DNA from 3 places in the Shewanella sp. 1180_01 genome. Region 1 is predicted to be linked to each of the others. Evidence: predicted binding sites of a transcription regulator. Region 1 holds the regulator's gene; each other region holds the start of a gene.
The links. The regulator ArgR, encoded in region 1, controls arginine synthesis, uptake and breakdown. The targets are predictions, from matches to a motif close to ANTGAATANNTATTCANT.
Positions count from the first base shown of each region.

Region 2: the regulator ArgR is predicted to act here: its motif matches at 5,083-5,100, upstream of argA (amino-acid N-acetyltransferase).
Region 3: the regulator ArgR is predicted to act here: its motif matches at 5,993-6,010, upstream of FW758_RS23685 (YjiH family protein).

Region 1 covers NZ_VXCT01000036.1:34,885-45,818, forward strand. Annotated here, with positions in the region: gene FW758_RS16880 (Dyp-type peroxidase) at 1-923, shown strand, start outside; gene FW758_RS16885 (LysR family transcriptional regulator) at 996-1,898, opposite strand; gene FW758_RS16890 (NAD(P)-dependent oxidoreductase) at 2,005-2,637, shown strand; gene argR (transcriptional regulator ArgR) at 2,778-3,248, opposite strand; gene mdh (malate dehydrogenase) at 3,543-4,478, shown strand; gene FW758_RS16905 (thiol-disulfide oxidoreductase DCC family protein) at 4,583-4,981, opposite strand; gene folM (dihydromonapterin reductase) at 5,236-5,982, shown strand; gene FW758_RS16915 (5-formyltetrahydrofolate cyclo-ligase) at 6,014-6,721, opposite strand; RNA gene ssrS (6S RNA) at 6,730-6,910, opposite strand; gene FW758_RS16925 (cell division protein ZapA) at 7,028-7,330, opposite strand; gene FW758_RS16930 (UPF0149 family protein) at 7,566-8,141, shown strand; gene ubiH (2-octaprenyl-6-methoxyphenyl hydroxylase) at 8,354-9,580, shown strand; gene FW758_RS16940 (FAD-dependent monooxygenase) at 9,625-10,848, shown strand.
Region 2 covers NZ_VXCT01000031.1:34,339-45,272, forward strand. Annotated here, with positions in the region: gene recQ (DNA helicase RecQ) at 1-1,015, opposite strand, end outside; gene FW758_RS15595 (thioesterase family protein) at 1,456-1,920, shown strand; gene rarD (EamA family transporter RarD) at 2,122-3,006, shown strand; gene FW758_RS15605 (PH domain-containing protein) at 3,031-3,564, opposite strand; gene argA (amino-acid N-acetyltransferase) at 3,684-5,003, opposite strand; gene rpmG (50S ribosomal protein L33) at 5,333-5,506, opposite strand; gene rpmB (50S ribosomal protein L28) at 5,513-5,749, opposite strand; gene radC (RadC family protein) at 5,871-6,548, opposite strand; gene coaBC (bifunctional phosphopantothenoylcysteine decarboxylase/phosphopantothenate--cysteine ligase CoaBC) at 6,671-7,894, shown strand; gene dut (dUTP diphosphatase) at 7,891-8,349, shown strand; gene slmA (nucleoid occlusion factor SlmA) at 8,384-8,977, shown strand; gene folE (GTP cyclohydrolase I FolE) at 9,349-9,999, shown strand; gene pyrE (orotate phosphoribosyltransferase) at 10,176-10,817, opposite strand.
Region 3 covers NZ_VXCT01000092.1:1,041-8,800, reverse strand. Annotated here, with positions in the region: partial or broken gene FW758_RS23710 (S8 family serine peptidase) at 1-1,793, shown strand, start outside; gene ubiT (ubiquinone anaerobic biosynthesis accessory factor UbiT) at 1,900-2,445, opposite strand; gene ubiU (ubiquinone anaerobic biosynthesis protein UbiU) at 2,583-3,593, shown strand; gene FW758_RS23695 (U32 family peptidase) at 3,635-4,528, shown strand; gene FW758_RS23690 (hypothetical protein) at 4,699-5,397, opposite strand; gene FW758_RS23685 (YjiH family protein) at 6,092-7,450, shown strand.

The sequences.
Region 1 (10,934 bases):
ATATGCCGCGTGAACAGTTGGGTGTGTGTGCAGAGGGGAACTTACACAGTGTCTATTTGATGTTTAATGCCAATGACAATGTCGAGTCGCAATTACGTCCCTGTCTTGCCAACGTTGCGCAGTATATTTATGAGCTGACAGATCAATACTCTGACAGTGCATTCAATGGTTTTGTGGGGATTGGCGCTAATTATTGGGATAGCCTCTACCCCAATGCTCGCCCTGAAATGCTCAAGCCTTTCCCTGCGATGCAAGTCGGCAGCCGCGAAGCGCCGGCAATTGAATATGATTTGTTCGTGCATATCCGCTGCGACCGTTACGATATTCTGCATTTAGTCGCTAATGAAATCAGCCAAATGTTTGAAGACTTAGTGGAATTAGTCGATGAAGAACGGGGCTTTAGATTTATGGATAGCCGCGATTTAACCGGCTTTGTCGATGGCACCGAAAACCCTAAGGGGCGTCACCGTCAAGAAGTCGCTCTGGTTTGCGATGAAGATCCTGAGTTTAGGGGCGGCAGCTATATTCATGTGCAAAAGTATGCCCATAACCTGAGTAAATGGCATAGATTACCGGTTAAAAAACAAGAAGATATTATCGGTCGCACTAAGCAAGATAATATCGAGTATGAGTCAGAAGATAAGCCACTGACCAGCCATATCAAGCGAGTGAATCTTAAAGATGAGAACGGTCAGTCGATGGAGATCCTGCGCCAGAGCATGCCTTATGGTTCACTAAAAGAGCAGGGATTGATGTTTATCTCTAACTGCCGCACGCCTGAGCATTTTGAAAAGATGCTGCATAGTATGATGTTTGGTGATGGCGAAGGTAACCATGATCATTTGATGCATTTTACCAAGGCGATGACAGGCTCATCTTTCTTTGCCCCCGCATTGGATTTTATGCTGCAATTCGACGAATAAGCTTTCGATATCTGAGCAGATTCAGCATCAATTAACACGCACTTACGCTAACGCCTAAGTGCGTTTTTTATGCTAATGCGCTGGGAGCCATTTTTTGATATCGAGTTGCCATTGCTGGGCAGTGAAATCGATAAAGGCGCGCACCAGATTTTGCTGATAACTGCGGGACAAGTACACAGCCCATAAGGTTTGGCCTGGCGTCGTAAAGTCGGGTAACACTTCTTTGAGCTGGCCACTGGCAAGGTATTGATTGGCTAAGTCGCAGGGCAAACGCACTATGCCATGTCCCCGCAGCGCCGCACTCACCAATACGCCCATATCGTTGGCTTTAAGATTGCCGGTGACTTTTACATGCTCGGCTTGCAGCTCTTTCAGGAAAGGCCAATTTTGTTGCGCCGAGTGTATCAGGCAGTTGTGAGCCAGTAGATCGATGGGCTCGACAAGTGGTGTGTTGCTATCAAGGTAGCTCGGCGCAGCGCAGATCACGGCATCTATGGTCATTAAACGGCGGGCAATCAAATTATCATCGGGCTGCTCGGTATAGCGCAGTGCCACATCGACTCGCTCATCCACCAATTGGGCAAAACTGTCTGACATCACCAGCTGAATGCTGACCTTAGGGTGAATTTTAATAAAGCGGTCGACGACATCAAACAGGCTGTGCTGTCCAAGGCCAATCGGTGTGGCGATGCGAATACTGCCCACCAGTTCACTGTTATGGCTGTGGGCGCGGCTTTCCATGGCGGCGACTTCACTTAAGATCCGCTGGCAAAATTGCAGCGCTTCTTCGCCTTGCAAAGTCAGGCTGACGCTGCGGGTGGTACGGTGTAGTAAGCGTAAACTCAACCACTGCTCTACTTCTTGAATATGGCGGGACACCTGCAGGCGGCTGAGGTCTAAATGCTCGGCAGCTTTGGTAAAGCTGCCACAGTTTGCCACTTCGACGAAACTGCGTATTGCGGCAATTTTATCCACATTAGTACCTCAAACTGAAACAATCATGCTCATTTATTGATGTTTATCACGGGAAATACTGCAAGTAAACTGGCTTCAATGTAAATCATCAGAGAGAGTTAACGAAATGAAAATCGCAATTTTAGGTGCAACAGGTTGGATTGGTGGTGCAATTTTAAAAGAAGCATTGAGCCGTGGGCACCAAGTAACAGCGCTAGTGCGTGATCCGAGCAAGTTATCCGCTACTGATGTGGCTGTGCATGCTGTGGATTTAGAGCAGCCATTAGTTGCGCAAACCTTTGCTGGCGTAGATGTTGTCATTGCCTCTGTTGGTGGGCGCGCACAACAAAATCATGGCCTAGTGGCGAGTACGGTTCAGCATTTACTGGATGTGCTGCCTAACGCTAAGGTGCCACGTTTATTGTGGGTTGGTGGCGCAGGGAGCTTAGAAGTGGCACCCGGTGTGACTCTGGTTTCTAGCCCAGATTTCCCCGCAGCATATAAAGATGAGGCGTTAGCTCAGGGTGAAGCTTTGCAGGTATTTCGTGCGGCGCAAACTGCAATCAATTGGACCTTTGTGAGCCCAGCCGCTGAGATTTATCCTGGTGAGAGTGAAGGCCCATATCGTCTTGGTGGCGACAGCTTCTTTACCGATGCTAATGGTCGCAGCCGCATTTCTGTTACAGATTACGCTAAAGCCATGTTAGATGAGGCTGAACAGGGCACTCACGCAAATCAGCGCATCAGTGTGGCTTACTGACCTTGGCGTATAAACATCGGTGCACGCGAGATTGGCTTAAATGTGTAACGTAATCGGGACAATGGCCAAATAATCAGCGCAAGATTGGACAGAAATGCGTACAGATGAAATAGAACAGGTCAGCAAGCTGACCTGTTTTTTTATTCTGCGTAATTGAATAAAGATTTGATGGTTTCTAAGGTATCGGCGATATCTTGGATGCTCGATGGACAAATAAAGATAGTGTCATCACCGGCAATTGTGCCCAAAATGCCTTCTGGTTTACCGATAGAATCCAATAAACGGGCAATCAGCTGCGCAGCACCTGGGCTAGTTCGCACGACGATCATCGCTTGGTTATGATCGACGTCGAGTACCAAATTCTTCAGCGGGCTACCCGCGGTGGGTACGCCTAATTCGGCCGGTAAGCAATACACCATCTCTTGCTTAGCGTTGCGAGTCCGCACTGCGCCGAACTTGCTGAGCATGCGTGATACTTTTGATTGGTTAATATTACCAAAGCCTTCAGCTTGCAAGGCGGTGACGATTTCACTTTGAGAGCCAAAGCGCTCTTCTTTTAAAATCGACTTAAAAATTCTAACAAGGTCATCCTGATTCTTGGTCGTTTGCATAATATTATTATTCGTTATTCAAAAAAACAGGCCCATTTTGAATATTTTTAGAAAAATTGTCAACAAATAACCAGATTGGTTGAATAAAAATTCACTAACTCCCTGTGGTTAAGCGTTTGCTGGGGGCGTAAAAATACCAATTTGAGTAATTGTTCTACATTGCTTCTAAGTTATTCCGGAATTCTTTTGTCCCACGACTAAGGGATAATTGAAATTGTTGTGACATTCCAGTAATGTGACGCCAACGTAAATTAGATCCATGTCACACATATCCGAGAAATAACGGAGATAACTATGAAAGTTGCTGTACTTGGTGCTGCTGGTGGTATCGGCCAGGCTCTTGCCCTACTGTTAAAAACTCAACTGCCTGCGGGTTCACATTTGTCTCTATATGATATCGCACCGGTTACTCCGGGTGTTGCGGTTGACTTGAGCCACATCCCTACTGCTGTTGAAATCAAAGGTTTTGCTGGTGAAGATCCAACGCCTGCCCTCGTGGGTGCTGACGTTGTTCTAATTTCTGCTGGTGTTGCGCGTAAGCCTGGTATGGATCGTTCAGATCTGTTCAATATCAATGCCGGTATCGTTCGCAACCTGATCGAAAAAGTAGCGGCAACTTGCCCTACGGCTTTGGTTGGCATTATCACTAACCCAGTCAACACTACTGTCGCTATCGCTGCAGAAGTGATGAAGAAAGCGGGTGTTTACGATAAGAACCGTCTGTTCGGTATCACGACATTAGACGTGATCCGTTCTGAAACCTTCATCGCCGAATTAAAAGGCCTGAACGTTGCTGACGTTAAAGTCAATGTGATCGGCGGCCACAGCGGCGTGACCATTCTGCCATTACTGTCTCAAGTTGAAGGCGTGACTTTCACTGACGAAGAAGTGGCAAGTCTGACAACTCGCATCCAAAACGCGGGTACAGAAGTGGTTGAAGCTAAAGCCGGTGGCGGTAGCGCGACTCTGTCTATGGGTCAAGCGGCTTGCCGTTTCGGTCTGTCTTTGGTTCGTGGTCTGCAAGGCGAAGCTAACATCGTTGAATGCGCCTATGTTGACGGCGGCAGCGAGCACGCAGAGTTCTTCGCACAACCTGTGCTGTTAGGCAAAAACGGTATTGAAAAAGTACTGCCTTACGGTGAAGTGAGTGCATTCGAAGCTAACGCTCGTGATTCTATGTTAGATACGCTGAAAGGCGATATCAAACTAGGCGTTGATTTCGTTAAATAATCTTTCGGATAACCTTTTTAGATTATGACGAATTAAAAAACGGAGCCATTGAGCTCCGTTTTTTTATGCCTCAGTTTTACACTTGCTCAATTTAACTTAATCGATCAGCGGCGCCTGGTGGGAATTTGGCAGTTATCGTCGCAGCGGGCTTTACCCGTCAGTAAATAGGAGATGCGATATCTGTGTTTTGCGAATCTGAGATAGCACCAATCGGCCACAGTTTTAATCACGGGCAGGCGTAACAGTTGGATCCAAGTACGAGTACCTGTCAGTGCCCACGCTTTACAAGTGACATCTAACCCGAGTAACACTTCGCCTGTTGCGGTTTCGCCATGGAGAATCGTATTGGCGTAGTCTCTATCGATATGGCGGAAACGCTCGCTAAAATCGGGTGCATTTAAATCTTCAAGCGCAATCAAGTTTTTCGGATCGCGCGCTTTCAGTTGACGCATCTCGGCGCTACATAATGGACAATTTCCATCGTAAAAAATCCGCAGTTCCATCGGGTTCACCTCTGATGACTTGACCACAATACTTGATCAAAGCTCTTGGCTTACGCACTTAAGCTTGGTTTTCTTTTACCCTAATACGCAGAATAAAGGGTTGTAGATCGCAGCTGATTTAAATCTAATGTGTGTCTCATTTGGCTTTTTATTAGGTTAAATTCAAACGAGTACAGTAACATCTTGGTTATTCATCAGCTTACCTTTAAGTGAACAAGGTAAAACCTGAGCAATGACGAATCAAAAGGATAGGTATGACATCTCCCCTCATAATCACAGGCGTGGGTAAACGCATAGGTTACGCCTTAGCCAAACATTTTCTAGCCCAAGGTCAGCAGGTGATTGGTACTTATCGCAGCCATTACGATAGCATCGATGAGCTGAACGCTTTAGGTGCGACTCTGTATCCCTGCGATTTTTATGACGATGCCCAAGTGCAAGCCTTAATCGATGAGTTAACTCAACTGCCTCAAATTCGCGCCATTATTCACAATGCTTCGGACTGGCTGCCGGAGCCTGTTCTTACAAATAATGAGCCTTTAAAGAGTATCACTTTTGCACCGAGCCAAGTGCTGCAGCGGATGATGCAAGTGCATGTGAGCGTGCCCTATCAGTTGAACTTGGCCTTAGAGGCGCAGCTACGTGCCGCTGCTGGCGATGAAATCGGCGGCAGTGATGTGATTCATATTACCGATTACGTGGCAGAGAAGGGCAGTCAGAAGCACATAGCCTATGCCGCCAGTAAAGCCGCGCTGCACAATATGACGCTATCCTTTGCCGCCAAATTCGCGCCCGAGGTTAAAGTCAATTCGATTGCACCAGCGATGATCCTATTTAATACGGGTGATGACGCCGCCTATCAGCAAAAAACCTTAGCCAAAGCGCTGTTGCCGAAAGAGGCGGGGAATGCGGAGATTATCGAACTCGTGGACTACCTGCTTAATAGCCGCTACGTCACAGGTCGTTGTCATAATGTCGATGGCGGCCGCCAGTTAAAATAGTCATTTGATTTTTCGAGCAACAGCTAATGGCTTAAAACGTCAGTACGCGACTTGGGGTGATGATGAATGGCAAAGGCACATCCCAATGCTCGCAGGGTAAACTCACAACTTGCTGGCAGTCGTGGGCGTAACCCATAGGCAAAGGTTTACCTTTGAGCTGCCAGTTTGCCAGCGTCCTATCGTAATAACCGCCGCCCATGCCCATGCGATTCCCCATTAAATCAAACGCCACTAAGGGCGTGATAACCACATCTAGCTCAGTTACTGGGATAATGGCGCGCACATCTAACTTAGGTTCTAAGATGCCGAATTGATTCGCCTGCATCGGCGTGTCAGCACTGTAATGCAGGAATAACAGTTGCCCAGCATTGAAGGGATGCAACCTTGGCAGATAGGTGTGAATGCCCAATTGCCACAGCGCAGCGATCAGCGGCGGCGTGGCGAGTTCGCCATCGTGGGTGAGATACAGCGCCACATGTTGCGCATTTTGGACCTGCAATGCATCGAGCATTCGTTGGCTGGCGCTTAAGCTTGCTTGGGTTTGCTCGGTTTCTGAAAGGGATTTGCGGGCGGTACGAATGCTTTTGCGTAACTGATTGCGGCTTTCTTGCGTATGAATGGCGATATTTGCCGCATGGCTTGCGACATCAGTCATTTCACCAACAGTAGCAACCTCTACGGCAAGGTGCGCCGTGTCGCTTTGGGTATTCAAATGAGAAAGTTTGGAGGATGTAGACATAAATTAAGATGCTCCCCAGAATGCCGCTACCGGTGTAGCCCTTGAACCGTAGGTTCAAGGCGGGTAAATGATTACCTCCTAAGGCTTCTCGGTACAAGCCGAGCATGCACAATGTCAGTAAAGCATTCACCCTGAGATAAAAATTATCGGCACAGGGACATTACCAGTTGGCATGCATCCCAGGGAGCAAAACGGTATTGAATCGCTAAAACATTGGTTTATATAGATAAGCCAGTTTAGCCATTCACTGTGCGTCAGTCGGTTTAACTCAAATGGTGTTAAATCACCAAGGCGCACAGTTTAAATCTATTTAGTTGAACGCTCAACTAAGGCATTTTCGAGGGTCGACTGCAGCAAGCTGATCCTGTCGTCCATCTGTTGCATGTAATGCTTATTTTTTTGCTTTTCTTGGAACAACTCGTGTCCAATATTCAGCGCCGCCATAATGGCAATTTCTTCGCGGCTTAGGCTATTGGTTCGGGTTTTTAACGCTGTGAGTTGTTGTTCAACTCCCAATGCTACCGTACGTAAGGCATCCTCTTGACCTTTCGGGCAAGCGATAGAGTAGGTGCGCCCAAGTAGGGTAATTTCAACAGCACTGTTACTCATGTCGCGGGTGATCCTTTCGTTAGCCTCTTAGGGCGGACTATATAGGGCTGATATTAAAAGTGCAAGGTAAGCCGCAAATGGATTGGTCTTTGGCGGTTTTGTTTGCTGTTTGTGTGAACAGTTGGATAATTTTTTATCAGGGTGTGGCCGATTTCGCCATTATTGGGATTCAGTATTGGTTCAAGTCTTTATCTCTGCTAGCATTGCTGCTGGAAAAATCTTATTGGGATCTGACATGGCAACCCCTCCTTCGTTACGTATCGACAGCTTAAAACTCGCCTTAGATGCGGCTGAAATCGGCCAACATCCGGTAGAAGTTCACGGTGCTTTAGTCGGTTTAATTTGCGGTGGTGTAGCGCAAACTGGCGACACTTGGATCAAGCCTTTATTTGACTTGATGAACGATGGTCAACCTTTGCCAGCGCAGTTGCACCAATTAGTGTGTGATTTGTTTAATGATTCTGTCGCGCGTTTAGTGGATTTTGAATTTGGTTTCATGCCGCTGTTGCCCGAAGAAGAAGAGCCGCTCAGCCAACGTGTTGAAGCCTTGTCCCTTTGGACCCAAAGCTTTTTGACTGGCATGGCAATTATTCAGCCGAAACTGAATCAAGCCTCGGCAGAAGTGCGTGAAGTGATCAAAGACTTGGCGGAAATTGCTCAAGTGGAATTTGATGTCGCCGACGATGAAGAATCTGAAGCTGCTTACACTGAACTACTCGAGTTTGTGCGCATTGCCGCCATTATGTGTTACTCGGAGTTTGGCCCTGAAATCCCGCTTGGCGAGACCGACGATACCGCGGTGGTGCATTAATTTACCGCAGTTGTTTAATACTTAGGTTTAGTGATTAAGTTTAATGCTTAATGTTCAATAAGTTAACGCAGTAGTGGCTTCATTTGATATCAAAGGCGGGCAAACCTACCTTTGAATCCATAGCACTGGTGTTTTTGAGTGCATAGCACTGATGTTTACATCTTTTATGTTTACATGCCTCAGTGCCATGCCAAAGCTTGAATGAGATCCCCATGACGGCCACAAATCACATGGATACTTCAGTTCAACACGTCGACATCGCGATTGTAGGCGGTGCGATGGCGGGGGCGACTCTCGCGTTGGCTCTCGCGCGTCTTTCTTTATCCGCAGCTAGGCCGCTTTCTATCGCCTTAATCGAGGCGCACCTTCCCGATAAACAACACCCCGGATTCGATGCTCGCTCCATCGCTATCGCCCATGGTTCTATTTTCGAATTATCCCGTTTAGGCCTCTGGCCAAAGCTCGCCCATTTGGGCACTGCGATTGAAAATATCCATGTATCGGATCGCGGCCACTTTGGTATGACAGAACTCAATGCCGCGCAGTTTCATTTAGAGGCCTTAGGCCAAGTGGTTGAGCTTGAGCGTGTCGGCCAAGTGTTGTTTAACGAGTTGAACAAGAGCGAGGTAAAACTCTATTGCCCCGCCAAGCTTGCCCAAGTGGAACCCGCCGTCGAAGGCCACACCTTAGTGCTCGACACGGGCGAGCGCCTTAAAGCAAAACTCGTGGTTGCCGCCGATGGTCTGCAATCCAAAGTGCGCAGCAGTTTTGCTTTGCCCGTGACCCAAGTGGCCTTCGAGCAAACTGCGATTATTGCCAATATTCAAACCGACAAGCCGCATCAACATTTGGCCTATGAGCGTTTTACCCAAACAGGTCCCTTAGCGTTGTTGCCTATGGCTGATAGCCAAGGTCAACCTCGCTTATCACTTGTGTGGGCGCTCGATGATGCGCGGGCTAAACAGATGCAAACCGCGCCGAAAACGGAATTTTTAGCGGCGCTGCAGCAGGCCTTTGGTTATCGTGCGGGCACGTTTATCGATGTCAGCGCGCGCCATGCGTATCCGCTTAATTTGTCGTATATGCCAAGGCCAATCCATCACAGATGTGTGTTTATCGGCAATGCGGCGCAGACGCTGCATCCTATTGCGGGGCAAGGATTTAACTTAGGCCTGCGTGATGTAGTGAGCTTACTTGAGGTGCTAAATACGGCGCTAGCGCAGGGTGATGATATTGGCTCCGCCGCCGTGACCCATGCTTATCTCAATGCCCGCGAGCACGACAGAAACAGCACTATCCGTAATATCGAATTTTTAGTCCGTGGCTTTTCAAACCAATACTGGCCGATGGCGCTGGGTCGTAACTTAGGCTTGCGCTTGTTATCTTGGTTTCCGCCACTTAAAACCCCTGTTGCTCATAAGGCAATGGGCTGGAAATAATCCGCTTTTCATTACTGGTATCGCAACGCGAAAAGGATGTACCCATGTTAAGTTCACAAGCCTATGACATCGCCATTGTGGGTGGCGGCATGGTGGGACTCGCCACCGCGATTGGATTGGCGCAGGCCGATCTGAATGTCGTCGTTATCGATGCGGGCCACACCGATGCCGTTGTCGGCGAGCCGCGCCTGCGGGTGAGCGCCATCAATAAGGCGAGTCAGCGCTTGTTAGAAAACTTAGGTGCATGGACTTATTTAGACACTTCCCGCGCCACGCCTTATCAAAAAATGGCGGTGTGGGATAAAGACGGTTTCGGCAAAATTGCCTTTGACGCCAACAGCATCAGCGAAACCAGTCTTGGCGCGATTATCGAAAACGATGCCATTAGCTTTGCGCTGGCGAAACGCGTCGCTGAGTTTGACAATATCACTCATATTGAAAACCAACGCTTAGAACGCATTGCCTTTGGTGAGCGCGAAGCTTGGTTGACCCTCGCCAATGGTGCCGAGTCTGGAATAGAAAGTGTGAGTGCTGCCTTGGTAATCGCTGCCGATGGCGCCAACTCTTGGGTGCGTGAGCAATGCAAGATCCCGCTGACATTTTGGGATTACGGCCACCACGCAATTGTCGCAACGATCCGCACCGAAATGCCGCACCTTGCCACCGCCCGCCAAGTGTTTTTAAAGGATGGCCCGTTAGCATTTTTACCTTTGTATGAAGACAATCTCTGCTCCATCGTTTGGTCGGTGCCGCCTGAGCGCGCCAATGAATTATTAGCGATGGACAAAGTGCAATTCGAGCGCAACTTAACCGCGGCGTTCGATGGTCGTTTGGGGATTTGTCAGCTGGAAAGCGAGCGCCAAGCTTTCCCATTACGGATGCGCTACGCCCGCCATTTTGCCCGCCACCGTTTAGTGTTGGCAGGCGATGCCGGCCACACTATCCATCCGCTGGCTGGCCAAGGGGTGAACCTTGGCTTTTTAGATGCAGCCAGCATTATCGAAGTCATCAGCGAATTACAGCAAGCGGGTAAAGATATCGGCGATTATGCCCAGCTGCGCGCGCTGGAACGTTGGCGTAAAGCCGATGCGATGGAGATGATCGCGGCGATGGAAGGCTTTAAGCGCTTATTCGAAGGGACGAATCCGCTGAAAAAAGTGATCCGCGATCTGGGCTTAAATCTGGTTGATAATGTCGCTGGGCTGAAAACAGTGTTCATACAACAGGCCATGGGCAATAAGTCGGCGCTGCCTAAGTTATGTCGTTAGCCTCGGTTGCGCTAATGTGATCAGAATTGCCGCTAATATCAGCACATTGACTACAAGCTGCGCAAATCTGGTCTTCGCATGTAAAA
Region 2 (10,934 bases), on a different contig from region 1:
ACAGCATAAAGGCCTCGGCATCAAGCCCATCACGGCCCGCTCGGCCCGTTTCCTGATAATAGGCTTCGATACTTTTAGGGATATCGTAATGCACCACAAAACGCACATTCGATTTATTGATCCCCATACCGAAAGCCACAGTGGCGACAACGATATCGATTTGATCTTTAAGGAAACTGTCCTGCACTGCGCCACGATCTTCCTGCGTCATTCCCGCATGATAGGCCTTAGCATTAAAGCCTTGCAGACATAAACGATCGGCAACCTCGTCGACACGGCGTCGGCTGCTGCAATAAATAATCCCGTTGGTGCCATTTTGCTGGGTTAAAAAATGCCGTAACTGATTCGCAGCATTGAGCTTTTCCGCCACTGTGTAGCGAATATTAGGCCTGTCGAAACTAGAGAGTAAACGGAACGGGTCAATCCCAAGTCGCTCGCAAATACTCTGCCGAGTCGCCTGATCCGCCGTTGCCGTCAGCGCCATCATGGGCACATAGGGGAAGAGTTGTTTTAGCTGGCCAAGCGCCGCATATTCAGGGCGAAAATCATGACCCCATTGACTGATACAGTGCGCCTCGTCGATGGCAAACATCGCTAGCTGCAACGACTGCATTCGCTCAATAAAATCTGCGCTTAATAAGCGCTCTGGTGACACATAAAGCAGTTTTAATTCACCGTGGCGCAGCTGCCTTAATACTTCGGCGCTCTGCTCTCGCGGCAATGAAGAATTGAGATAAGCCGCTGCAACACCGGTTTGTAACAAGCTATCGACTTGATCTTTCATCAAAGAAATCAATGGAGATACGACAATAGTAATGCCATCCATCAGCAATGCGGGGAGTTGATAGCAAAGACTCTTACCGCCGCCCGTTGGCATGATCACTAAGCAATCTTGCCCGCCGCAGACACGTTCTATCACCTCCCGCTGACCGTCCCTAAAGTCACGGTAACCAAACACCTGTGCGAGGCGTTGCGAGAGCGGATCATCATGCGTGTCGAGTACGAGCTTTTCCATGGATCTTCTATGTTAAAAGTGAGGGGGCCTATTCTATACCCAAACTAGCTCAAAATGCAGGATTCAGCGGTAATTTAAAGTACTTTAGACGAGGCCATTCATCGCGATTGTAGCTATTTTAACCCCTAGTGGACTAAGCCAAAAATAACGAACGGGGGGTAAAGTGCTTTAAAGCCCGCCGAGACGGAGCGCCGAAGGCATTCTGAAACTCACATGTTGCGCTAACTTGGGTATAGAGGCCTAAACCGCTTCTGTCTTGCGTCAATATGAGATCATCCGTCTAGGTTATTTCGTTACAGTACCTTCATTTCAGCGACAGAGTTGCATTCGCGGTGAGCTTCACTGTAGATTAATTGCTCTAAGCCGCACTTGGTTAATCTCAGTGTTGATAACAAATCCAATTACGCCTAATGCAGTCACTCAGTGACAAGGACCCAATAATGACCAGTCCAATCCAAGCCGAAGCTTTGAGAAGAGTCGCAGCAGTATTTGATCAACATGTCCCTTTCCATAATCTACTCGGACTCGATATCAAGCGTTATGACATTGATGGCGTTGAAGTCGTGATCAACATGAAACCTGAGCTGATTGGCAATATCCACCAGCAAATCCTTCACGGCGGTGTGACAGCCACGGTACTCGATGTGGTTGGCGGACTCACCGCCTTTGCAGGACTGGTTGCCAGTCGTGATGATTGGACGGTCGAAGAGCTGCAGCAACGCCTGCAAACCCTAGGCACTATCGACATGCGCGTCGATTATCTGCGGCCGGGGCGCGGCCTCACCTTTACCGGGACGGGCAGCGTGATCCGTGCGGGCAATCGGGTGTCGGTGTGCCGCATGGAATTGCATAATGAGCAAGGCACACATATCGCTTTTGGGACAGGCACTTATATGGTGGGCTAGCAGCTTCACCGCAGAACACTCATTTACCGTCTTAAAGTTCAAAGCCAGTAAACATCTTGATTAGTAAGATGTTTACTGGCGTTGATCGGCCACTCAATCTCTTATCGAGATATTCTGTAACCAAAAGAACGCGGCGATGCCCTTGAGTCAGCGGTCAGACACACCTACAATCGCCGTCTTGTTGTCCTTCGAAGATGTCTCATGCAAGATCTTGAATACCGCAAAGGGATCCTACTCGCCGTCAGTGCTTACTGTATGTGGGGTTTTGCGCCTTTATATTTCAAATTACTCAACCATGTCTCTGCTACCGAAATTTTGCTCCATCGCGTAATTTGGTCGTTCGTGTTTATGCTGATCATCATGCAATTTATTGGCGGGTTCTCACGCTTACGCTTACTGTTTAAACAGCCTAAACAGCTAATGGTTCTCACCATTACCTCCATACTGATCGCGGGAAACTGGCTGCTATTTATCTGGGCGGTGAATAACGATCACATGCTCGATGCCAGCTTAGGTTACTTTATCAACCCTCTGCTCAACGTCTTGCTTGGCATGTTATTTCTAGGCGAAAGGTTACGTAAGCTGCAATGGTTTGCGGTCGCACTCGCCAGCGCTGGTGTGTTGATCCAATTAATCTCTTTTGGCTCTATTCCAATTGTCTCACTGGCACTCGCGGGCACCTTTGGTTTCTATGCGCTGCTGCGAAAAAAGGTCAATGTGGATGCTAAGGCTGGCTTATTGGTCGAAACCGCAGTGTTATTACCGGTCGCGCTAATTTACCTAGTCGCGACCTTAGACACAGCAACAGCGAGCATGCTGACAAACGATTGGCAACTGAATCTGATGTTAATGGCAGCGGGAATAGTGACCACGATTCCTTTACTCTGTTTTGCAGGGGCGGCGGTACGGATTCCATTGTCTATGCTTGGATTTTTCCAATATATCGGCCCAAGTATCATGTTCATCCTAGCAGTGAGTCTGTTTAATGAGCCATTCGATGCAGAAAAAGGCGTGACCTTCGGTTTTATCTGGAGTGCCCTGTTAGTATTTACCTTAGACATGGCCTATAAACGCAAAGCGGCGTGATCATTATCACGCCGATACACATAGTTACAGAAGTGATGATGACTTCTGTAACTGTGCTAAAAATTCACTCCCTTGCGGCACTGTCAGTAATAAACTGTAGCCTTTAACCGTTGGCACTAACACTAACTGCGATTTATCTGTTATCGCCAGAAATGCTCTACCTTTTCCCTGCAAATTAAACCACCCTAATTGAAACCCTGGCATGCCTATGCCGTTGGTTTTAAAGCTCGGCGTTAAATCTGCCTCTTGCTGCAAATCGACTATGCGCGCCTCGGCGGGCAATAAATCTGCGCGGGATAACTGCACTTTATAGAAGGGCACATCCACTGTAAGTTCAGTATCGGTTAACACTAACTCGGCGCTATTGGATTGATAAAAAACCCATGAAAATCCGCCCATCATCACCAGCAATATGCCTAAACTCGCCGACTTCGCTATCTTAGGCATATTTTTTAGCCATAACATCAGCAAGATACCCGCTAAACCGAGCAATAAGACGATAAAACTGAAGATAGAGGTCTGGGTGAAAGGGGCGAGTTCGAACAATTGAGGACTCATTGGCAGCATCTCCCGTGCAGTGAAGCCTTAATCTGCCAACAAAGACATATTATGTCAACAAAAATGCCAGCGCTAATATGAGTACTAGGCTGGCATTGATTGGATTGATTTAAAACGGCTTAGAGATCGAGTGCGAGAATTTTTGAACGACGTTGATAGTTATACAACTGCTTTTTCTTCTGTGGCAGTGCTTCAACATCTTCAATCACAAAACCATGCTCGAGGAACCAGTGAATACTGCGAGTTGTCAGCGCAAACAAGCGTGAATAACCGCGGTTTCTGGCCTGATTGATTATGTTCTTTAGCAGCAAACTGCCTCTGTCGGCATCGCGATAATCGGGATGCACCACCAAACAGGCAAACTCGCCCGCATTGTCCTCTTCAAAAGGATAGAGCGCGGCGCAACCAATCACTAAACCATCGCGTTCAATCAACATGAACTGTTCGATTTCGATCTCGAGCTGCTCACGGCTACGACGCACCAGAATGCCTTGTTCCTCCAATGGACGAATAAGGTTCAGTACACCGCCAATATCAGCGATCGACGCACAGCGTAAACGCTCGGCACTCTCAGTCACGATTTGCGTGCCTATCCCTTCGCGAGAAAACAGTTCCTGCAACAAGGCGCCATCTTCAAGGTAGCTGACTAAGTGACAACGCGGTACGCCATTACGGCAAGCATCGATACTGGCTTTCAAAAAAGCCATAGTGCCAACGCAGGCAGAACCTTGCTCGGCCAGCTTGCTCATGATGTTTTGCGCATCGTTTGGCATCAATTCGGCAATCACGTCGCCATTGCGATCGAGAATACCGTTTTGTGAGCTAAAACCGATCATCTTGTCGGCTTTGAGCTTGATCGCCACTTGGGTCGCGATTTCCTCGGCGGTTAAATTAAAGCTTTCACCGGTCACAGAAGCCGCAATCGGCCCCATCAACACGATGCAGTGATTATCTAACTGACGTTTTAAGCCTTGCACATCGATACGACGCACTCTGCCGCTTAAGCAAAAATCGATGCCGTTATCCACGCCTAATGGCTGGGCAATCACAAAGTTGCCGCTCACTAAGTTAATTTGCGCACCTTGCATCGGCGTATTGCTTAAGCTCATGGATAAACGCGCTGTGATATCAAATTGCAGTGCACCCGCAACTTGCTTGATCACTTTGAGCGAGTCTTCATCCGTAATACGCACGCCTTCGTGGTAGGCAGGTTCGATACCATTGACGGCTAATGCAGCATCAATCTGCGGCCTAGCGCCATATACCAACACCACTTTAATCCCTAAACTGTGCAGCAGGGCGACATCATTTAAGATGGCGCGGAAGTGATTCTGAGCCAAAGCTTCACCACCCAGCATGACCACAAAAGTTTTACCTCTGTGAGCATTAACATAGGGGGCAGAGTGACGAAATCCATCAACCAGTTCAGTGGTACGCACGCGTTATTTACACCTCATTTTTGAGCTGGCAGCGTCACGATGACATGCCAGGAATGAATCGCTAACTTTCGCGTATGTTATTGCATTTTAATTCACATATAAAGAATTTATTCTCACTAAAGCGCAGTTTTAATGATTTAAAGTGCTTAGAACTGCACTATTTTATATTTTCAGCAAGTGTTCACACTTTTTTAACTTCACAGGGGATGATTCAGCGGCTTAAGTTTGCGAGGCAATTATCTCAACTTGATGACTAACACTAACTACTAAAAAAAGCGCAAAAAAAAGCCCCTTAAATAAGGGGCTTTTCTCGAAACACTAACCAAGGATTACTTGATTTTTGCTTCTTTGTAGATAACGTGCTGACGAATAACTGGATCAAATTTTTTGATTTCCATTTTTTCAGGCATGTTACGCTTGTTTTTTTCAGTTGTGTAGAAGTGACCAGTTTTAGCTGTAGAAACTAATTTGATCTTCTCACGATTACCTTTAGCTTTAGCCATGATCTATTATACCTTCTCGCCACGAGCACGAAGTTCAGCAACAACAACTTCGATACCTTTTTTGTCGATCAGACGAATACCTTTAGTAGATACACGTAACTGTACGAAACGCTTTTCTTCTTCTAACCAAAAACGGTGGTTTTGTAGGTTAGGTAAAAAACGACGACGGGTCGCGTTTTTTGCGTGCGAACGGTTGTTACCAACCATCGGCTTCTTGCCAGTAACTTGGCATACTCTTGACATGTCAATCTTCTCCAAAAACAATTTTAACGCTCGAGCATTAATGTGCCTCGTATGGCCGTCGCCCGAGGCACAAAGAGGGCGCATTTTATACACGATCACAGAGTGAAGATCAAGTGTTAGATTAATTAATCCAGCCTCGTTCTGCAAAAGAAACTATCTCTCGATCACCTACAACCATATGGTCCAATAAGGATACGTCTATGGTTGCTAACGCATTTTTTAATCGCTCAGTTATTCGTCGGTCAGCCTGACTGGGCTCGGCAATACCAGACGGATGATTATGACAAACTATAACTGCTGCGGCCTTTTTCTCCAGCACTAAGCTCACCACTTCACGTGGGTACACTGAGGCTGAGTCTATTGTACCGCGGAATAATTCGACAAATTGAATCACTCTATGCTGGCTATCCAGCAGTAAAACTGCGAACACTTCATAGGAGCGATCGGCCAATTGTCGCATTAAATAGTCCCGAGTTAAATCGGGATTTGTTAAAACTTGACCTCTTTGCAGATTTTCCTGCGCTACACGCCTCGCTAATTCGGCCGCAGCTTGAAGCTGGGCGTATTTTACAGGTCCTACGCCCGGAAGTCGACATACCTGATTTCGAGGAGCACAAAGCAGGTTTCTGAGGCCGCCAAACTCGCTAATAAGCGACCTTGCAAGGTCAACCGCGTTTAATCCCGCCAAACCGTTCCGCAGTAATACCGCCAATAACTCCGCATCCGACAGTTGCCCCGCCCCTTTTTGTAACAGTTTATCTCTCGGACCTTCCCCCTCAGGCCAATCTTTAATGCCCATGCGACCTCCCTGTCATCTCACATATTTTCACTTTACTGAGTATGGACGAGATTTTTTGAACTGGGAGAGTCACTAAAATTCACCGCTTTGTGATATTGTTGGCGGCATTATTTCTATCTCGGATGATGTCTGTGAGTCTGACAAATAAAAACGTCCTGCTGGGCATTGGCGGCGGTATTGCGGCCTATAAAAGTGCTGATTTAGTCCGTCGCTTAAAAGAGCGTGGCTTTGATGTGCGCGTGGTGATGAGCCAAAGTGCGATGGAATTTATCACGCCTTTGACGCTGCAAGCGTTATCTGGACATCCCGTTGCCTCAAGCCTACTCGATCCTGCGGCAGAAGCAGCCATGGGCCACATAGAACTCGCTCGTTGGGCAGATCTCGTCATCATCGCCCCTGCAACCGCAAACCTATTGGCGCGGATTAATGCCGGCATGGCCGATGAGCTGATCACCACCACTTGTCTTGCCACAGAGGCGCCTATCGCCCTGTGTCCGGCAATGAATCAGCAGATGTACCGTAATCTGGCGACGCAGGCGAATTTAACCAGTCTGGCATCCCGCGGCTTTACCCTTTGGGGACCCGCAAGTGGCAGTCAGGCCTGTGGTGAGGTAGGTCCCGGTCGTATGTTAGAGCCATTAGACATCGCCGAACGGGCTACGCAGTTTTTTGCCACTCATGACGCCGTTGAACTTAAGCCACTCGCAGGACAGTCACTGCTGATTACCGCAGGGCCAACCCGTGAGGCGATTGATCCCGTCAGATACATTTCGAATCACAGTTCTGGAAAAATGGGCTTTGCCTTAGCCAAAGCCGCAGCAGATATGGGCGCAACGGTCACCTTAGTCTCTGGCCCAGTGAGTCTAAGCACCCCAGAAGGCGTGACCCGCATTGATGTTGAATCGGCGCAGAATATGCTCGACGCTGTGATGGATAACGTTGATAAAAAAGATATTTTTATTGGTTGCGCCGCCGTTGCTGACTATCGCATTAGCGACATCGCCACCTGTAAGATCAAAAAATCGGCGGAAGAAATGCAACTTGCGCTGGTGAGGAATCCTGATATCTTAGCCACGGTTGCGAGCTTACCTAACCGTCCTTTTGTGGTGGGATTCGCAGCAGAAACCCATGATGTAGAAGCCTATGCGCGCGATAAACTCAAACGTAAAAACTTGAATATGATCGCCGCAAACGACGTTTCCGTTGCTGGTCTAGGCTTTAATGCCGATGCCAATGCCCTGCGAGTGTTCTGGCCGCACGGCAGTCAAGACTTGCCTGCCACTGACAAACTCACGCTGGCACGGCAATTACTTTCGTTGATAGTGAAAGAAAAAACAAATACATGAAAACACCGATTGAATTAAAAATTCTCGACTCCCGTATCGGCTCAGAATTTCCTTTACCTGCCTACGCTACACCTGGCAGTGCTGGCATGGATCTTCGTGCCATGATCGACACGACTTTGACTATAGCACCGGGGGAAACCGTACTTATTCCAACGGGGATTGCCATTCATGTTGCCGATCCAGGACTGGCTGCAGTGATTTTGCCGCGCTCAGGTCTTGGCCATAAACACGGTATCGTATTGGGGAATCTGGTCGGACTCATAGATTCAGATTACCAAGGACCCTTAATGGTGTCTTGCTGGAATCGTAGCGACAGTCCTTTTGCCTTAGAAATTGGCGATCGTCTCGCGCAACTGGTGTTTGTTCCTGTAGTACAAGCACAATTCAAACTCGTTGATGAGTTCGACAGCTCAGATCGTGGTGAAGGCGGATTTGGCCATTCAGGCACTAAATAATCCCCTAAGTCGTTATTGAGCCAAGGATACTGCAATGGCTGTAAGCCCAAAAATTAATCGTCGTGAACATATTTTGCAATGTCTAGCACAGATGCTAGAAACCAACCCAGGACAAAGGATCACCACAGCGAAACTGGCCTCAGAAGTCGGTGTATCGGAAGCCGCCCTGTACCGTCACTTCCCGAGTAAAGCACGGATGTTCGAAGGCTTAATCGAATTTATCGAAGAGTCGTTATTGTCGCGCATCAATTTAATCATGGATGACGAAAAAGACACCATGAAGCGCTGCCAACTGGTGCTGCAACTGTTACTGATTTTTGCCGAGCGTAACCCGGGGATTTCCCGCGTCCTCAATGGTGATGCGCTGCTCGGAGAAAATGAACGCCTGCGCAGCCGCATTAGTAATTTATTTGCCAAAATTGAAACCCAGTTGAAGCAAATACTACGGGAAAAAACCCTGCGGGAAGGCAAAGGCTTCAACTTAGACGAAGCCATATTAGCCAATTTACTGTTAGCCTTTGCCGAAGGGCGAATCGCTCAATTTGTACGAAGTGAATTCAAACTCAAACCTACCACACACTTCGATGAACAGTGGCGTTTTATCCAGCACCAACTTCTACAAAGCTAATGATTTTTCAACATAAAAGACGGTAACTATCGTCCTTTATGTTGAGTATTTCCGCTATTGCAAAAATGCTCAGCTTCCTAAAAACTAATCTAAAACTTTAGGATTGACTCAAACTTGCCGTCACAGCCAGTCTAAACTCGATTGGCAGTGGCTGATTTTAAGCCGATATCCGATAAGGACTATCGGCTTTTTCATGTGGCCTATGAGCGTTTTTCGGTATGAATTATCTGCAATTCGCGCTATCCTCCTCTCCCTATTCTTGCCCTAGCGAGAATAACAATAATTTGTATCTGATGCTGAACAGCCCAAGTACCACTCGATGCTCAGCATAGGTTTTCTGTTATAGCCGCTACGACGTAGTGGAGGATTAGATGGCATTAAGTGAAGCAGCAGTAAAAGTACAAGCCGCGTTATTAGAACGTGGACTTGAAACCCCAATGCTCCCAAGCGTTTACAGCAGTGAAGAACGTAAAGACAAGATTGAACATCATATGAAAGAAATCCTGACATTAATGTCATTGGATCTGTCAGACGATAGCCTTGCCGATACGCCGCGCCGCATTGCTAAAATGTACGTCGATGAAATCTTCTCCGGCTTAGATTATGCGAACTTCCCTAAGATCACGGTTATCGACAATAAGATGGGCTTCGATGAAATGGTGCGAGTGCAGGACATTAGCCTCACCAGTACCTGCGAACACCATTTAGTGACGATCGATGGCACTGCGACCATAGCTTATCTACCACGCAAAAAAATCATTGGTTTATCAAAGATTAATCGCATCGTGCGTTTCTTTGCCCAACGTCCACAAGTGCAAGAGCGTTTGACTCAGCAAGTGTTAGTCGCGCTACAAACCTTGCTCGAAACCAAAGACGTTGCGGTTAAAATGGATGCTGTGCATTACTGCGTCAAATCCCGTGGCGTGATGGACTCAACCAGTTCAACCACCACCACAGCGCTGGGCGGCATTTTCAAATCTAACCCTGCGACCCGCGCCGAGTTTTTGCACCAGTCTAAATAAATGTATTGAAACTTAACGCTATTTAAAACGTGCCTAAATCAATAGCAATCAATACAGCTCAATAAAAACGCTGCGATTCCTTCTATAGAATCGCAGCGTTTTTTGTTTTCATACCAACCCAATCAAACCCTTCTCGGTCTAGATAAGGTCATTACCGGCTGATTAACTGATTTCACTTAAATGCCGTATTGCTCGCGGTACTGGCTCACGGCGGCAAGTTGCACTTCCATTCCAGGCTTTTCTGATAAATAGCTAATGAGGTCGGCAAGTTTAATGATCGCCACTATGCCACAGCCAAAATCACGCTCAACCTCTTGAATAGCCGATAACTCGCCCTTGCCTTTCTCTTGTCTATCTAAGGCGATCAACACACCGGCTAATTGTGCCTTATGGGCTTCGATGATTTCCATCGACTCACGAATTGCCGTACCGGCAGTGATCACGTCGTCCACCAGCATCACGCGGCCTTTCAGCTCGCTTCCGACTAAGCTGCCACCTTCGCCGTGATCTTTTTTCTCTTTGCGGTTAAAGCAGTAAGGGATATCGATATCGTGGTGTTCACACAGGGCAACCGCCGTAGTGGTCGCAATCGGAATGCCTTTGTAAGCTGGGCCAAACAGCAAATCGTAATCAATGCCAGAATCCACCAACGCAGCGGCATAGAAACGGCCTAAACGCGCTAAGTCACGGCCAGTATTGAACAAACCCGCATTGAAGAAATAAGGACTGATACGACCCGATTTAAGGGTAAATTCGCCAAATCGCAACACCTGACGTTCTAAGGCAAATTCAATAAACTCACGTTGATAGGCTTTCACAATATCTCCTTACGGCTTTGTCTTTTATTGGTTTTTATTAGGTAATGTTTTATTAGGCAACATTTAATTCGGTACAGGGCTTGTCTAACACTAGCATCTTGCTGCAGATAAAAAGTT
Region 3 (7,760 bases), on a different contig from region 1:
CCACAATCTAAAGCCATCAAAGATACTACATCGTTGTATTCAATACCCCAAGTGTTCTTAATCTAAGTAATAACAACACCATAGCTGAATTCGCGGTTCAACAAGCCGAGAGTTTAGTCAATCAATATGATGTCAGAGTGATGAAAAACTTTGGCAATGTGCTCAACGGTGTACTCATCAATGCCAGTGCCCAACAAGTTAAAGCACTGCTTAAAGATCCAAACGTGAAGTACGTAGAACAAGATCAAATTATGACGGTGACGCCTAAAGTCGAAACTAATGCGGACCAACCGAGTCCGACCTGGGGCATAGACAGAATCGATCAACGCAACTTGCCATTGGATAACAACTACCACACGGATTACGATGGATCTGGTGTGACCGCCTTTGTTATTGATACTGGGGTGCTTAATACACATAATGAGTTTGGCGGCCGCGCAAGCAGTGGCTATGACTTTATCGATAATGATTACGATGCGACTGACTGTAACGGTCATGGTACCCATGTGGCAGGGACGATTGGCGGCTCAACCTACGGTGTCGCGAAAAACGTCAATGTGGTGGGTGTCAGAGTGCTCAACTGTTCAGGTTCTGGCAGTAACTCTGGCGTGATTGCAGGGATAAACTGGGTGAAAAACAATGCTTCAGGCCCCGCTGTCGCGAACATGAGTTTAGGGGGCGGCGCCTCCCAAGCCACGGATGATGCCGTCAATGCCGCTGTTGCCGCAGGGATCACCTTCGTAGTCGCAGCCGGCAATGACAATAGTAATGCCTGTAATTATTCACCTGCTCGCGCCGCAGATGCCATCACTGTCGGTTCAACCACCAGTAACGATTCCCGCTCGAGTTTTTCTAACTACGGGACTTGCCTTGATATCTATGCGCCCGGTTCGAGCATAACTTCCTCTTGGTATACCTCAAATTCGGCGACTAATACCATTAGTGGCACCTCAATGGCATCCCCCCATGTGGCAGGCGTCGCGGCATTATACTTAGATGAAAATCCTAACCTCTCCCCCGCACAGGTGACTAACTTACTCAAGACGCGCGCCACTGCGGACAAAGTCACAGATGCTAAGACAGGCTCACCGAATAAGTTACTGTTTTCACTTGCAAACGATGATGGAGGCTGTGGCAACGATTGCCCAGTTGACGAGACTCAGCTGCAAAATAATGTGGGTATTGCGATCAGTGGAGCCACAGGTTCAGCGACTTATTACTATATCGATGTCCCCGCAAATGCAGCAAGTTTAGGCATCAACCTCGCGGGGGGCTCTGGCGATGCGGATATTTATGTGAGCCAAGGACAAAAACCGACTACGACCAGCTATCAATGCCGCCCATATCAAAATGGCAACAATGAGAGCTGTAATTTCACTGCACCTACGGCGGGTCGTTGGTACGTGATGGTTCAAGGCTATAGCAATTATGCCAACGCCCAGCTGACAGCTAGCTACAACCTCAATGGCGGCGGAAATTGTACCGATGCGAACTGCTTAACCAATGGCGTACCCGTCACGAATTTAAGCGGAGCAACGGGAACTGAAGCCCTGTATAAAATCGTCGTCCCAGCGAATAGCCAACTCAGTATTACCACCAGTGGTGGGACTGGAGACGTGGATCTGTATGTCAAAGCAGGGACTGTCCCAACGACCACCAGCTATGATTGCCGTCCCTATAAAAACGGTAACAATGAAAGCTGTTCGATTACTGTGACTCAAGCGGGAACTTACCATGTGATGTTACGTGGTTATGCTAATTACTCGGGCGTTCAACTGAGCGCAAGCTACTAGCGAGTGAATCGGTTCAGTGAGTTTTTAATCAAACTAAAGCCCACTAAGGTAACAACTTAGTGGGCTTTTTAGTGGTTTATTCAGAAGCCAATCTCGCGAAATGGCTTTAATAGCGTGATAAATAACTTGGAGACTTAGCGAGGATAACCGTTGGTTTTGCTTCGATTTGTAAACGCTCAATCACTGCGGCGAGTTTTGCAATGCTGAGGCGAATTGGGGTCGGCATACTGGCAAATTCGATGCTGAGCAGCAGGTTTTTCACTTCGAGCCCTAATTCTGTATCGCCTTCAATACTCAACTTACGCTGGAAGAATAGCGTATCAGGATCTTCCTTTGCTGCTGCCACGAGTATGAGTTCGGCTGAATTGGCACTAAAGGTCACCTGCGCATCGGTTAACTCTCTGACTTGCCACTTGCCATTAAAACTCACCTCAAAGGCCAGGTTTAAGTCTTCCACTTGAATCGCGACCCATTTATCAGTCAAAAATCCGAGTTCATCGTCTGCGGCTTGTTCGGCGAGTAACAGCCCAAGTAATTGGCTGATGGCTTTAGCTTTGAAACTAAAAGGCAACTTAGCGAGGGGAAAGCCGATGGCTTTTGGGGTGAATTCTAAAAGTTGTTGAGCGATTTTTGCGGAAAAAACAGCGGACATGGCGGGAACCCTACAAGAATAAAACATATATATCCCAGTTTATCGGGATTTTATGATCTTAAACCTGTTTTAAATCAATTCATCGCCATTCAATCTTACCTACACTCAGCGGCTATCATTTTATCAGGAGCATCACTATGGAGCTGTTGTGTCCAGCAGGAAATCTGGCCTCGCTAAAGTCGGCATTGCATGCCGGAGCCGACGCTGTGTATCTGGGATTAAAAGACGACACCAACGCGCGCTCGTTTGCAGGATTAAACTTCCCCCCCGCAAAGTTGCAAGAAGCCACTGAGCTCACGCAAAAATACGGCAAGAAAATCTTCTTAACCTTAAACACTTTCCCAAAGCCCGGCGAAGAACATCGTTGGTATCAAGCCATTGATTTAGCGGCAAAACTGGGGATGGATGCGTTGATTGTTGCCGACCTTTCTTTGCTCGATTATGCCCATAAACATTATCCACACTTACCGCTGCATTTGTCGGTGCAAGCCAGTGCGACCAATCTGGGTGCGCTGAATTTTTATAAAGAAGCTTTTAACATCGCCCGAGTCGTGTTGCCACGGGTGTTATCGATGAAACAAGTGCGCGACCTTGCCAAGGTCAGCCCAGTGGATTTAGAAGTGTTCGCCTTCGGCAGTCTATGCATTATGGCAGAAGGTCGTTGCCAGCTGTCGTCCTATGTGACGGGTCAATCGCCCAACACCGGCGGCTCTTGTTCACCAGCAAAACACGTGCGCTGGCAGGAAGAAGGACAGAACCGATTAACTCTGCTCAACGACGTGTTGATTGATAAATCAGCCCTCGATGAACAGATGGGTTATCCCGTAGTCTGCAAAGGCCGTTACATCACGGAAGATCAAGATTCGCCGCAGTATTTGCTCGAATCACCAACCAGTTTAAATACCTTAAGCTTACTGCCCGAACTCGCTAAGGCGGGCATAGTGTCGCTAAAAATCGAAGGCCGTCAACGCAGCCCAGCCTATGTTGAGCAAGTCACGAGAGTTTGGCGCCAAGCCATAGACACCTATCTGGATAATCCTGAGCTGTACTCAACAAGCCAAAACCAACCCCATTGGGAACAAGCCCTTGCAAAAGTCTCCGAGGGTCAAATCACCACACTTGGCGCCTACGAGCGTGATTGGCAATAAAAGGTTAATGAACAAAGCGCCAGATTAACAAAGGACACCTTATGCATATTTCCCTAGGCCCGCTGTTGTATTGCTGGCAAAAACAACAGGTCACTGATTTTTATCAGCAAGTCGCCGCGAGTCAAATCCCCTTAGTGTATTTAGGTGAGGCCGTCTGCAGTCGCAGACGTGAACTCAAATGGGGCGATTATCTAGAGCTGGCGCAAATGCTCAAGCAGGCCGGTAAAGAAGTGGTGATTTCAACGCTGGCGTTAATCGAAGCGCCATCGGAATACACTGAGCTTAAACGCCAAGTCGATAACGGCGAATTTATGGTCGAAGCGAACGATATGGCAGCTGTCTATCTCGCCAACGAGCACAAGCTGCCCTTCGTCTGCGGCGCGAGTATCAATAACTACAATCGCGCCAGTTTAGACATTTTGCAGCGATTTGGGATGCATAGGTTTGTGATGCCAGTGGAACTTTCAAAGGCTTGGCTTAGCCAAGTGATCCAACAAAAGCCGTCATTTGAAGTGGAAGTGCTCGGCCACGGCTATTTACCCCTCGCCCATTCGGCGCGCTGCTTTACCGCTAGGCACAAACAGCTCACCAAAGATCATTGTGAAACAGTGTGCCGTGAATACAGCAAAGGGCTACTCGCGCAAACCCAAGAGCAGCAGCCTTTGCTCAGGCTCAATGGGATCCAAACTCAATCCGCCAGTTGTTTAGATTTACGCAGTGAAATAACGACAATGGCAAAGATGGGGGTAGATGTGTTTCGGGTTTCACCCAGTAGTTTTAACTGCATCACCACAGCCAATGCCTTGGTCGATGCAATTAACACGCCTGAAAATGCTCAAGACTTCTCGATTGGCAGCGATGCGAACCTAGAGAGAACCCAGTGTAACGGCTACTGGTTTGGAGAAGCAGGCCTTGCTGTGCATGCCAATCCCTAGCCTGACTCAGAGCCAGAGTCATAGTCATAGTCATAGTCATAGTCATAGTCATAGCATGAGCCTAAACATGAGCCAGAGCTTAATCTAACGAGGAATCTGAGCTGGAACCATAATCTGAATTTAAGCCAACATCGACGTTAACTTAAGGAATGAGTTTAACCAGTGAAGTTTCACTCTTGGCTGGCGTTTAACTGACTAAAAAGCAGCACAGTGGTCCAGCACAATAGACTCCCCAGCCCTATCCATTCCAGTAGGGCTGGCCACCACAAACTAGGACGCGGCAGCTGCAATACCATCTCCTGATAAAACGGCCTATCGCCTTCGGTCAAACCTAAATCCAATTGCGGCGCATACAGAAACGTCATCATGCTGCACAGCACAATGAGGGCTAACAACCCAGTCCAGCGACCAAAATGAGACTTGCCGAAAAAAACTAAAGCTAAGTAGAAAATCGCACTTAAGCTTCCCAGATAGAAAAACCATTTCAGCCCTAAAACGTGCAAGTGATACACGTTCACCGGAAATAATCCCACGCTCGCTAAAGCTAAAAAAGTGCATGCCAGACTGATAAAGAAGGGATATCCCCAAAAAGATGTCACCTGTTGTAACGAAGACAAACAATAAAAGACAAGACTTAAACTGCCAAAGAACAATCCCCCGTTGAGGATCACAGCAAAAGACGAATGGCCATAAGTCCCCAATTCGCTTAGGGTATGATTTAAAAAATTAAAGCGATGGGATTCGGCGTCGTCAAATCCTAAAACAGTCATCACAATACCGATTAAAAGCCCAAAGATCCCCAGAAAACCAAACTTAATGGCCAGTGTCGAGCCGCCTTTAATCTTAACCTTCTCTACTTTTGCAGTCATGAATACTTGAGTTGGATAGGAATGATACTAACTTACATGGAAATGAGAAGATTTAAAGCGGCGGGTATCCGCTTTATGAATAATATTTTTACTTTCATCGTTATTAGCGACTTTTTAGTCAGCCTCCAAAACATCAAGATGCTGAGGAAGATCACGATTATCTCTAAGCAGATTTAACTGCCTGTCGCATAAAAATGTACCGAGCAGCAAAATACACTGAACATAAGCGTGGCATTCTTAAACAGTGCTTACCCACGCTATATAGAAAGTGTTATCACGACAGCCCGCTTAAATCGCACAAAAAGCCAACCGATATGGCTGTAAGGCTAAAGTTGCTGATGTTTTTTTGTGCAAAAATAACATCTCAATCGTTTTAACTACATCATCATACAAGCGATTAACCCCTCAGAAACAACAATCCATAACACCATGTTTGTAATAATTTTTTATGTGAAACCATCCAGAAGTATCGACCTAATATCACCGACAACTTAAGTAAAATAACTATGCTGTTTTGCTGCTTATATCAAACTAACTAGCGAATCGTTTTACATAGACAAGCTAAGCGAGTAATCTTCCCCATTCTCGTTTTTGAGTTGAATTTAAATGCACCTTAATTGGCGTCAACAGCGCGTTATGTGCGGCTATTAATTCAAATTTACCATGTACGACTCGTACTTTAAGGTGTACAAAATTGACTACTGAAAATAAAAATCGAAACATTAAGACGATACTCACCTTTATCGTCCCTTCGCTGATCGGTCTGTTGTTATTTATGACCCCTATCAGCTACAACGATGCGATCACTATTCCAATCGCGATTATCTCTAAAGCACTGCAAGGCGCATTGAGCGGCGTGTTAACCCTCATAGTGACCATGATTATCGTGGCTACGGCGCTGGCCTCTTCGCTGTCAAAAGCATTTAAGCCTAAGTTTGTGGCCCAGAATCACTTCCTTAATGCCTTATTAAATGTCAGTCCTTTATGGTTGATCACGCGGATCGTAGGTGCGGTGTTTGTTGTGCTGACCTATTTAGGCTTAGGCCCAGAGGCCATTAACTCCTCAAGCACAGGTGCATTAGTCTTAAACGACTTACTGCCCGTGTTGTTCTCCGTCTTTATCTTTGCGGGTATGTTGTTGCCGCTGCTGCTGAACTTCGGTCTACTCGAACTGTTTGGCACACTGCTAACCAAAATCATGCGCCCCGTGTTCAATCTACCGGGTCGCAGTGCAATTGATTGTATGGCCTCATGGTTAGGTGATGGCAGTGTCGGTATTTTACTGACCAGCAAACAATACGAAGCACGTTTTTATACCCAAAGAGAAGCGGCCGTTATCGGCACAACCTTCTCGGCGGTATCGATTACCTTCAGCCTAGTGGTGATCTCACAGGTTAAATTAGAGCACATGTTTGTGCCCTTCTATTTGACTGTGTGTCTCGCCGGTTTTGCCGCTGCTGTGATTGTGCCTAAATTGCCACCGCTGTCGTGGAAGAAAGACAACTACATCGACGATACCCCACGCATGCCAGATGATGAGTTGATCCCTGCGGGTCACAACGCTTTCTCTTGGGGTTTTGATAAAGCCTTAGAAAAAGCCGCCAGTGCCAGTGGCATCAAAGCCGTTTTGAATGAAGGCGTTAAAAACGTTGTCGATATGGTGTTTGGCATTATCCCTGTGGTAATGGCCATTGGTACGCTGGCGCTGATTATCGCCGAGCACACGCCTATCTTTAATTATTTAGGTATGCCGTTTATTCCATTACTCGAATTGCTGCATATACCAGAAGCCACCGAAGCCTCTAAAACGATTGTGGTGGGTTTTGCGGATATGTTTATTCCGTCAATTCTGGCCAGCTCAATTGAATCGGATATGACTCGCTTTGTGATTGCGGCCTTGTCTGTGACTCAGTTGATCTACATGAGTGAAGTGGGCGCATTGCTTATCGGCAGTAAAATCCCGGTGAACTTTGTTGAGCTCTTCGTGGTGTTTATTCTACGTACCTTAGTGACTCTGCCAGTTATCGCAGGTGTGGCGCATTTACTGTTCTAAAAGCTAACGGCAACAATAGCTCAGCTAAAAGGGGAGTCAGGTTAACTGACTCCCCTTTTTTGTAGTAACTCATACACGAACTGACCGTTTTGATTATATCGTACAACCTCCACTCGACACCACACAACTCACTTTTGGACAGAAGTACTTTAAGAATTTCTGGATAGCACTGCTGAAGGATCAAACTTGGTCATTTAATTCTTTAAGTGCTGGCTTATGATGAGCCATGGCATTCGCTCACCGACACGCAGCAAGTCCGTCCTTGGATGCTCGACCGCCCCGTCCATGGGGCGGACGGTCGTCTCGCTAA